DNA from 2 places in the Janthinobacterium foliorum genome. Region 1 is predicted to be linked to the other one. Evidence: predicted binding sites of a transcription regulator. Region 1 holds the regulator's gene; the other holds the start of a gene.

Region 1 (5,475 bases):
CTGCTGGCAACGGCGATTTCGCCGCCCATCATGTGGATCAGGTGCTTGCTGATGGCCAGGCCCAGGCCCGTGCCGCCAAAGCGCCGCGTGATGCTTTGATCGCCCTGGGAAAAGGCCGTGAACAGCTGGGCTTGCTGCTGGGCCGTCATGCCGATGCCCGTGTCGCGCACTTCGAAGCGCAGCCAGGCCCGCTCGTGCTTGCTTTCCGCCACGCTGACGGCCACCACCACTTCGCCGCTCTCGGTGAACTTGATGGCGTTGCCGGCCAGGTTGACGAGAATCTGCTGCAGGCGCTGGGCGTCGCCCACGAGGCGGCGCGGCACGTCCGGTTCGACGGCGATCGCCAGTTCCAGCTCCTTCTCGCCCGCATTCATGGTCATCGTCGTGGCCAGGGTATTCATGACTTCATCGAGGTCGAATTCGACGGGCGACAAGTCCATGCGGCGCGCCTCGATCTTGGAAAAATCCAGCACGTCGTTGAGGATGCCCAGCAGCGATTGCCCCGCCACGCGCACCATGGTCAGGTATTTGCGCTGCTCGGTGTTGAGCTTGGTATTGCCCAGCAAATACACCATGCCCAGCACGGCGTTCAGGGGCGTGCGGATTTCATGGCTCATGTTGGCGACGAAATCGCTCTTCGCCCGATTCGCCGCCTCGGCGCGGTCGCGCTCCTCTTCCAGTTCGCTGGCGCGCGCCTCGACTTCCTGCTGCAAGCGGTCGCGCTCGCTCATCAGGCCATTGAACGCTTCCGTCAGCTCGCCGATCTCGTCGCGCTGCTGCACCGGCACGGGGGTAAAGCGGCTGCCCGACTTGCGCAGCGACAGCAGGGTGTCGCGCAGGCGCACCAGCGGCGACAGCAGGCGCACGGTGACCCAGCCCAGCACGGCAGCGGCCAGCAGCGAGGCGCAGATGCTCCACAGCACCAGGCGCGACAGCACGCCATTGAAGGGCTCGAACGCGTCCGCCACGGGCAGCGAGGCGGCCAGCAGCCAGTTCACGGAGTTCAAGCGCTTGAAGCTGTTGACGGCCGTGACGCCGCGGCTGTTGGTGCTGACCATGCTGCCCTCGCCGTCTTCCTTCAGCAGCTGGGTGGTGACCAGGTTGGCGTTCGGCGCGCGCGGGTGCAGCAAGCGGCTGGCATCGGGGTGCAGCACATAGCGCGGCACGGCTTCGCGCGTGAGGATGAAGTAATAGCCGCTCTTGCCCACCTTGGCCGTGCGCAAGTGGCCCAGCATATTGTCCTTGTACAGGCGCAGCACGCCGATGACGATGCCGGCCACCTCGCCGTTGTTGTCCAGCACGGGCGCGACCATCTGCACGATGGGCAGATGGCTGGTCTTGCCCAGCATCGGTTCCGTGATCATGGCCTTTTTGGTGCGCATCACCGTCTGGAAGTAGGCGCGGTCGGCCACGTCGACGCCGTTGCGTCCCTGCACCTCGGGCACGTTGGCCACCACCTTGCCTTGCGTGTCGAGCACCAGCACGTCGTCGAACAGGGCCAGCATGGCGCGCTGCGTGTAGTACTCGCGCAATTGGCCGGGGTCGGCCATCAGGGAGGGCGGCTGGTGGCGCGCCGTCTGGGTGATGATGTCGAGCAGCATGGCCAGCTTGTCGTCGAGCTCGTCCGCGGTGCGTTCGATCAGCGCCGTTTGCTGGCTCAGCAAAACCTGGGTGAAGTCGTCGCGCATGTGCTTGACCTGCACCATGGTCACCACGGCGATCATGGCGATCGAGGTCAGGCTGGTGGCCAGCGCGACTTTTGCTTTAATGCCGAGAGGCTTCATGATTTCCTTTTCAGTACCCGGAGGCACAGGCGGCAGATAATGCTGTCAGGAATTTTCCTATCAATACGTCAACTTGGCAAGCACGGGCCGTGGAAATGCGCGCCCGGGCATGAACTTGTATGGATGTTGCCATAAAATTAAATGCGGGAAGTCGTTTATTGAGCGAAATAAAGGGGAAATGCGGGGAAATTGGCACATGTGAGCGCACTATGCAGTAAACTTGTTGTTGCATTTTTCTAAAAGGGTCTGACATGACAGAAGCGCTACTCTCTCCAGCCTTGCCTGCCGTGAACGTGGAAGCGTTGCGTGCGCGCTGCTCGACGTGCAGCATGCATCAATTGTGCCTGCCGATGGGGCTTGACGTGGGCGACATGGACAGGCTGGACCAGATTATCGGCCGCCGCCGCAAGGTAGCGCGCGGCGCCTCGCTGTTCCGCATCGGCGACTCGTTCCAGAACCTGTATGCCATCCGCCTAGGCCACTTCAAGACTTACCAGATCAATCCGGGCGGCGAAGAGCAGGTGACGGGTTTCCAGATGGCGGGCGAATTGCTGGGCATGGACGCCATCAGCGCCGACCGCCACCACTGCAACGCCGTGGCGCTGGAAGACAGCGAAGTATGTGAAATCCCGTTTTCTAGCCTGGAACAATTGCTGGGCAATATGCCCACCCTGCTGCGCCATTTCCACCGCATGATGAGCCAGGAAATCACGCGCGAGCAAAGTGTCATGCTGTTGCTGGGTAATATGCAGGCGACGCAGCGTTTTGCCGCCTTCATCGTCAACCTGGCCTCGCGCTACGAGGCACGCGGCTATTCGGGCAGCAACTTCCAGCTGCGCATGTCGCGCGAGGAAATCGGCAATTACCTGGGCCTGACCATCGAGAGCGTCAGCCGGCTATTGTCGAAGTTCAAGAAGGAAGGCTGGTTGCGCGTGTCGAACCGCGAGATCGAGATCTTGCAGCCAGCCAAGCTGAAGGCGATTACGGCCGGCACGGACACCTGCAAATAGTTTTATAACTCTTCATCCGCATGCAGCGCGATGGCGCGCTGTGCCGGCCAGGTCCAGATGCCGGACAGGCGCCACTCGCGCGTATTGTTTTCCACCAGTACTTGCCAGCGGCTGCGCTCCAGCATGGGCAGGGCCACGGAGAAGTTGCCGGCCGCATCGGGCTGCACCAGCAGCTTGATGTCTTTTTCCGGCTGGGTGGCATGCGCCAGGTGCAGTTGCAGCGGCGCCTGGTAAGCCTTGCCGAAGCTGTGCACGGAACCCGTCAGGCGCGCCGCCGCCACGTCATATGCCAGGCTGGTCGACATGGCCAGGTTGCTGGCGGCCGTATCGCGCCGCAAGTCCTGGTTGATGGCCTTGCCCTGCTTGTAATAGTCGCCCACCACCAGCGCATCGGGCTGCGTAAACGCGATATAGCCCATGGTGCTGCCGACAACGACGGACAGGCCCGGGCCCACCATCAGCAGCCACGGCCAGCGGTGCTTGTACCAGGGATCGGCGGAGGCTTGCAGTTTTGCGGTCTTGGACATTTTAGATCTCCTTGGGGTCAGACCCTGCGGGACTCGGCGTCCCCGTCTGGCCCCAGTATTTGCTTCTGGGTTGAAATAAATAGCTGGTACCCCAACGGCGAAATGCGGGGGCCGGACCCGCAGGGTCCGGCCCCCGCATCACCGTTACCGCGGCACGATGAAGACCGCGTTTTCCCGCACATGCAGCGACGGGTCGTCCAGCGATTGCAGCTCGATGGCGATCTTGTTCGAGCCCTTCTCGCCCACGCCGTGCGGCACGCGCAGGCGGATGGGCCAGCCCAGGGTTTCCGTCGGCTGCAGGGTCACTTCGTCGCGCGTCAGCAAGGTCAGGCCCGGCAAGCCGGAGACGCTGATTTTAAAATGCTGGCTTTGCTCCGAGGTGTTCATGATCTGCAGACGGTAAACGTTCTCGATCATGCCATCTTCCACTTCGCGTCCCATCGAGCCGCGGTCGCGGATCACGTCCATTTTCAATGGCGTGCGCAGGGCCAGCGAGGTACACACGGCGATGATGATCAGGGCCAGGATGGACGTGTAGATCAGCACGCGCGGCCGCATGGCGCGCCGGCGGATCTGCTGCGAATTGAAGTTGTTCTCCATCGCATGGTCGGTACTGTAGCGTACCAGTCCGCGTGGCCGGTCGACCTTGTCCATCACGCTGTTGCAGGCATCCACGCAGGCGGCGCAGCCGATGCATTCATACTGCAGGCCATTGCGGATATCGATGCCGGTCGGACACACCTGCACGCACAAGGTACAGTCGATGCAGTCGCCCAGCTTGTCGTTGTTGCCGGCCTTCTTGCTCAGCGCGCCGCGCGGCTCGCCTCGCTTGGCATCGTAGGTGATGATCAGGGTGTCCTGGTCGAACATGGCGCTCTGGAAACGCGCGTAGGGGCACATGTATTTGCACACCTGCTCGCGCAGCCAGCCCGCGTTGCCATAGGTTGCCAGGCTGTAGAACAGGACCCAGAACCATTCCCAGGGACCGAAGTTCAGGGTGGTCACCGAATGCGCCAGTTCCTTGATCGGCGTGAAGTAGCCGACGAAGGTAAAGCCTGTCCACAGGGCGATGGCGCCCCACACCACGTGCTTTGCCGTCTTCTTGAAGGCCTTGCGCAGGGACGGGCCCTGCTTGTCGAGGGCCATGCGCGCGCTGCGCGTGCCCTCGATCTTGCGTTCGACCCACAGGAAGATTTCCGTGTACACCGTTTGCGGACAGGAAAAACCGCACCACACCCGCCCGGCAATGGCCGTGACGAGGAACAATAAATACGCACAGATGATCAGCAGGGCCGCCAGGTAGATGAAATCCTGGGGCCACAGCACGACGCCGAAAATGTAGAACTTGCGCGTGGTCAGATCGAACAGCAGGGCTTGCCTGCCATTCCATGTCAGCCACGGCAAGCCGTAGAACGCAAGCTGGGTAAGCCAGACGCATACCCATCGCCAGGTAGCGTAGCGTCCTTTGGCCTCGCGAGGGTAGATTTGCTCGCGGGCCGCATACATCTTGATGACTTGAGGTTCCATTGTTTACTTCGCGGGCGCCTGCGGATTCGACAGGCTCCAGACATACGCCGACAGCACGTGGACCTTCGATTCGCCGAGGAAGTCGCTGAAGGCCGGCATGGTGTTGCTGCGTCCCTTGCGGATGGTTTCCATGATGGTATCGGCGCTGCCGCCATACAGCCAGGTCTTGTCCGTCAGGTTCGGCGCACCGAGCATCTGGTTACCCTTGCCATCGGCGCCGTGGCAGGCCATGCAGGCGCCGAACTTGGCCTTGCCCAGCACCGACTTGACGGGGTCCGAGGTGGAACCGGACAGGCTCAGCACATAATGGGCCACGTTCTCGACATCCTTTTCCGAACCGAGCGCGGCGCCCATCGGCGGCATCTGGCCGTTACGGCCGTGCATGATGGTGGTCTTGATGATGTCGGGTTCGCCGCCATACAGCCAGTCCTTGTCCGTCAGGTTGGGGAAGCCCTTGTTGCCGCGCGCATCCGAACCGTGGCACTGCGCGCAGTAAGTCAGGAACAGACGCTGGCCGATGGCTTGCGCCTGCGGATCGGCGGCCACCGTTTTCAGGTCCTGGCCCAGGTACTTGTTGAACAGGGGGCCGTAGTCGGCTTCCGCCTTCTTCAGCTCTTCCTCGTACTG
Region 2 (5,475 bases), on a different contig from region 1:
TGTCACGCCGCTTGCAGGCGCTGGCGCGCCAGGCAGTCGTGGATTTCCGCGTCGATCCCGCCCAATTCCGCGTCGAGCTGGCGCAGGCGGGCGATGTCGTCCTGCACTTGCGCGCGCTTGGCGGCGATGTGCTGCGACAGGGCGGCCCAGTCCGTATCGTCGCCGGCCAGGATGGGCAGCAGTTCGGCCAGCCGAAAACCCAGCGTCTGCGCCTGGCGGATCAGTTTTACCTGCGCCAGGTCTTGCTGCGTGTAGACGCGGTAGGCGCCGGAACGGCGCACGTCGCCCAGCAGGCCCAGCGTTTCATAGTGGCGCAAGGCCTTGGGCGAGGTGCCCGCCAGGCGGGCGATTTCTCCGATGTACATGGCTTTCCTTTTATCGAGCGGCGGCGCACGCAGTGTAGCGCAGGCGGGCCGCCCGGCGCTACGCTGCGTGCCGGCTCAGGAGGCCTTGCGCGGCGGCACTTTTTTCGCCGTGCAGTCGGCGCAGGTGCCGTACAGCGATAATGCGTGCTCGTGCAGCACGAAGCCGCGTTCGGCGGCGATTTCGTTCTGGCGCAGTTCGATGCCTTCATCGACGAATTCATCGACCTTGCCGCAGCCCGTGCAGACCAGGTGGTCGTGGTGCTGGCCTTCGTTCAGCTCGAAGACGGCGTGGCCCGATTCGAAATGCCGGCGAAACAGAATGCCCGCTTCGGCGAACTGCATCAGCACGCGGTAAATGGTGGCCAGGCCCACGTCGATCTTTTCGGCGAGCAAGAGTTTGTACACATCGTCCGCGCTCAGGTGCTTGATCGTGCCTTCTTGAAACAGCTGCAGAATCCGCAAGCGGGGGATGGTCACCTTCAATCCCGATTCACGCAGTTCCCTCAATATATCCATGTCTCCCCTTCCTTTTTGTGAGCGCCCGAGCGTACGCCTGGGCGCATGCCTGTCCGTGCGCCTAGGTATGCGCTATGTGATCCTGCATTATATCGCAAATGATAATCATTACTATTCTCATTTGTATTGTGCGAAGTGGAAATGTTATGCCGCGCGACCAAGCCGTCAGGCAGCGATATCGGCGCAGTGCATGATTGCGTCGCCCGCAACTTGCTCACCGATCATGCAACAGCATGGAAAATCCGGCCCAGGATCGCTACACTGTGCAGCATGTATTAACAATGGAGGCTGCATGGACCGGTTTGATGCGATGCGCATCTTTACCCGCATCGTCGAGTTGCGCAGTTTTACCCAGGCGGCGCATGACCTCGGTTATCCGAAGGCGACCGTCACGCATGCGATCAAGCAGCTCGAGGCGCGCCTGCGCGTGCGCCTGCTGCAGCGGACCACGCGGCAAGTCACGCCCACGCTCGACGGCGAGGCGTACTACCAGCGCTGCGTGCGCCTGCTGGCCGACCTGGAAGAAACGGAATCCGTGTTTACATCGGCCGCGCAGCAGCCGGCCGGCAAGCTGCGCGTCGACCTGCACGCGACCCTGGCCATGCATTTCGTCATGCCCGTGCTGGGCCAGTTCTGCGCCCGCCATCCGCTGATCGAGCTGGAAATCGGCATGGGCGACCGCCTCGTCGACCTGGTGCGCGAAGGCGTCGACTGCGTGCTGCGCGTGGGCGAACTGGGCGATTCGTCCATGGTGGCGCGCCGCGTGGCGCGGCTGGAGCAGCTGACGTGCGCCAGTCCCGCCTACCTGGCCGCGCATGGCACGCCGCGCACCCTGGCCGAACTGGATGGCCACCGCGCCGTGAATTTCTTTTCCGCCCAGACGGGCAAGGTCTGGCCCTTCGATTTCAAGCTGGACGGCCAGCGCCACAGCGTGTCCTTGCCGGGCACGGTTTCCGTCAACAATGCCGATGCGTACCACGCCTGCTGCCGCGCCGGCATGGGTTTGATCCAGGCGCCCCGCTATCACCTGGAGCAGGCGCTGGCGACGGGCGAACTGGTCGAAGTGCTGGCGCCCCTGCGCCCCGATCCGTTGCCCGTGTCGGTGCTGTACCCCCATCACCGGCAACTGTCGCCGCGCGTGCGCGTATTTGCCGACTGGGTCGCCGGCTTGTTCGCCTCACTAAGTTAGGCCTGCAATGCGTAGTTCTGCAATGCGTAGTTTTGCAGTGCGGCATTTCTTGACTTGGGCAAAGGAAAAAATCCCTGCTTTCATGCCATCTGGCCCTATTTGATGTGGATCAAAGTTTTTGTTGCGCTGCACTCTTAGACTTCGCAGCGTTACTTAACGACAAAAAGAGGGAACCAGAATGAAAAAGTCCGCAACTGCAGCAGCAATCGTCTTGGCCGCCATCGGCGCATTCGCCGGTAACGCCATGGCACAGGAAGGCCCATGGCTGGTCCGTGCCCGTGCCGTGCACATCGACCCGGCCGACAAGTCTGCTCCGATCGGCGGCGTCGGCGCATCCGACCGTTTGCATGTCAGCAGCAAGACGATTCCTGAAATCGATATCTCGTATTTCTTTACGCCCAATATCGCTGCCGAGCTGATCCTGACATATCCGCAAAAGCATGACGTCAAGCTCGATGGTAACAATATCGGTACCTTCAAGCACTTGCCGCCGACCCTGTCGCTGCAATATCACTTCATGCCGGAAAAACAGTTCAGCCCTTACGTGGGTGCCGGCGTGAACTACACGAATATTTCCGACGTCAAATTGCTGAACGGCGCCGGCCGCCTGGAACACGACAGCTGGGGCTTCGCCCTGCAAGCGGGCGTCGACTACAAGCTCGACAAGAACTGGTCGCTGAACTTCGACATCAAGAAAGTGCAGATCCGCAGCGACGTCTTCATCAGCGGCGCCAAGGCCAGCGAAGTCAAGGTTGATCCGCTGCTGATCGGCGTGGGCGTGGGCTACCGTTTCTAAGTGGTGAAGATGCCCGCATAGCGCGGGCGAAAAAAAAAGGACGGCCAGGTGCAAACCCGGCCGTCCTTTTTTATATGTCAGGCAGCGCTTATTTTTTCAGCGTCTTTTCCAGCGCCAGCTGGTAGTCCGTCTTTTCATAGCCGGCCAGGTATTTGTTGGTCGCGTCGAGGAAGGCGCGCGAGCGGTAGGCCGCTTCCAGGTCCTTGACCCATGGCTTGCCCTTGTCGGCCGTGCGGATGGCCACCAGGTTGATGTAGCTGTCCGAGATCTTTTCCACGGCCAGGGCGGTGGTCAGTTTCATGCCGGCGGCCAGGGCGAAATTACCGTTGACGAAAGCGTAGTCGGCGTCGGCCAGCGAGCGTGGCAGCTGCGCCGCTTCCAGCGGCACCAGTTTCAGCTTCTTCGGGTTTTCCAGCACGTCGCGTTCGGACGCGCGCAGCGGGTCGACGTTGGGTTTGAGCTTGATCCAGCCCATCTTGGCCAGCACCACCAGCGCGCGCGCCTGGTTGGTCGGGTCGTTCGGCATGGTGATGGTGGCGCCGTTCTTTACCTCGGCCAGCGACTTGTGCTTGCTGCTGTACAGGGCGATCGGCGTGGTCGGCACGGTGATCAGGGGGCTCAATGGCAGCTTGTTATCGGTGGCGAACTTGGTCAGGTACACGATGTGCTGGAACACGTTGGCGTCCAGCGAGCCTTCGGCCAGCGCGTAGTTCGGCTGCACGTAGTCGTTGAATTCCACGATCTTGACCTTGTAGCCCTGTTTTTCCAGGATAGGCTTGATGCCCAGCTTCAGCTGGTCCGAATACGGGCCGGAGCTGGTGCCGATAACGATTTCTTTCGGGTCCTTGGCGTGGGCAGCGGCGGCGAAGGCCAGGCTGGCGGCGGCCAGGAGCAGGTTGCGGCGGATATGGTTCATGTGTTTCCTTGTTCTGAATATGGATTAACGTTTGTCGAGGCGCTTGGCGATGCGCGTGCCGGCGAACTGGATGGTTTGCACCAGCACGATCAGGATGGCCACGGTGGCGACCATGATGTCCGTCTCGAAGCGGTAGTAGCCGTAGCGGATGGCCAGGTCGCCGATGCCGCCGCCGCCCACCACGCCGGCCACGGCCGAATACGACAGGAAGCTGATCGACAGCACGGTCAGGGCCAGCACCAGGCCGGAGCGCGCCTCCACCAGCAGCACGCGGAAGATGATCTGCATTTCCGAGGCGCCCATGGCATGCGCCGCCTCGATCACGCCGCGCGGCACTTCGCGCAGGTTCTGTTCCACCAGGCGCGCCAGGTAGGGAATGGCGGCGAATGACAAAGGCACGGCAGCGGCCAGCGGGCCGATCGAGGTGCCGGCGATGATGCGCGTAAACGGCGTCAGGGCCACCAGCAGGATGATGAAGGGGAAGCTGCGCACGGTGTTCACCAGCCAGCCGAGGATCATCGACAGCGGGCGGTTTTCCAGCGACTGGCCTTCCGAGACGAGGAACAGCAGGATGCCCAGCGGCCCGCCGATCAGGATGGCGGCAGTGAGCCCAATGCCCAGCATCGTCATGGTCTGGCCCAGCGCCACCCAGATTTCCGGCAGCAGGTTGATGACGTTATTGATCGATTCTTCAAACATGTGTTGCATCCTTCCAGGCGGTGGCTTCAAACGCCTCGGTGCCGTAGTAAGCCAGCTCGCGTCCCAGCGCCGTCTTGCGCGGGGTGGCCGTGTCGCTCAAATCGAATTGTTCCGCGATGGCGCCGTTTTCCACGACGGCCACGCGGTTGCAGATGGCGCCCAGCACCGACAGCTCATGGCTGACGATGACGATGGTCACGCCCAGGCGCGCATTGATGTCGCGCAGGGTGTCGAGCAGGGCGCGCGTGGTTTCCGCGTCCAGCGCGGACGTCGGCTCATCGCACAGCAGCACGTCCGGGTGGCTGGCCAGGGCGCGGGCGATCGCCACGCGCTGTTTCTGGCCGCCCGACAGCTGCGCCGGATAGCTGTGCAGCTTGTCGGACAGGCCCACCAGCGCCAGGCATTCCTCGACCCGCGCGGCGATCTGCTCGCCCTTGGCCGTGCCATGGATTTTCAGCGGGAAGGCGACGTTGTCGAAGACGCTGGCGTTTTGCAGCAAATTGAATTGCTGGAAAATCATGCCGATATTCTGGCGCGCGTCGCGCAAGTCGCGCTTGCCAAGGCTGGTCAGCTCGCGGCCGGCCACGGTAATGGTGCCGCTGTCAGGGCGCTCGAGCAGGTTAATCAGGCGCAGCAAAGTCGATTTGCCGGCGCCGCTCTTGCCGATCAGGCCGAAAATATCACCGGGATAGACTTCCAGCGTGACCGATTTGACCGCGTGGAATTGTTCGCCCTTGGTCAGCGCGAAGGTCTTGTTCGCGCCATCAATGCGAATCACCGGCGTACGGTGTGGTGTGGTCATGCAGTGTTTCCTTTTTTATTGGACCGTTGCAGGCAGTTGACATGAAGCGAAATCGGGCCAAATCGCCCGGCCTGTAACGTCGGTTGCGTAGTATACCTCCGATCGTGTTATTACTCCTACGACAGAATCTTGCTTTGAATATGCAAATAATGTCTATATGGATGTTTTGCAAGAGCAAAAGTGGCTGTTTGG

Evidence for each region. Region 1 encodes FNR, which switches genes on or off when oxygen is low (the NO sensors DNR and NnrR bind a similar motif). Its sites were predicted from a motif close to TTGATNNNNATCAA; they were not measured.
Region 2: ACZ92H_RS06815 (OmpW/AlkL family protein) is a predicted target of FNR. The motif match lies at 2,170-2,183, and genes of this name have one in related genera.

What each region holds. Positions count from the first base shown of each region.
Region 1 covers NZ_CDXDQE010000004.1:63,124-68,598, reverse strand. Annotated here, with positions in the region: gene ACZ92H_RS10575 (response regulator) at 1-1,784, opposite strand, end outside; gene fnr (fumarate/nitrate reduction transcriptional regulator Fnr) at 2,036-2,794, shown strand; gene ACZ92H_RS10565 (FixH family protein) at 2,797-3,321, opposite strand; gene ccoG (cytochrome c oxidase accessory protein CcoG) at 3,466-4,848, opposite strand; gene ccoP (cytochrome-c oxidase, cbb3-type subunit III) at 4,852-5,475, opposite strand, start outside.
Region 2 covers NZ_CDXDQE010000002.1:542,658-548,132, reverse strand. Annotated here, with positions in the region: gene ACZ92H_RS06830 (MerR family transcriptional regulator) at 3-365, opposite strand; gene fur (ferric iron uptake transcriptional regulator) at 441-881, opposite strand; gene ACZ92H_RS06820 (LysR family transcriptional regulator) at 1,174-2,070, shown strand; gene ACZ92H_RS06815 (OmpW/AlkL family protein) at 2,249-2,866, shown strand; gene ACZ92H_RS06810 (MetQ/NlpA family ABC transporter substrate-binding protein) at 2,955-3,782, opposite strand; gene ACZ92H_RS06805 (methionine ABC transporter permease) at 3,807-4,481, opposite strand; gene ACZ92H_RS06800 (methionine ABC transporter ATP-binding protein) at 4,474-5,283, opposite strand.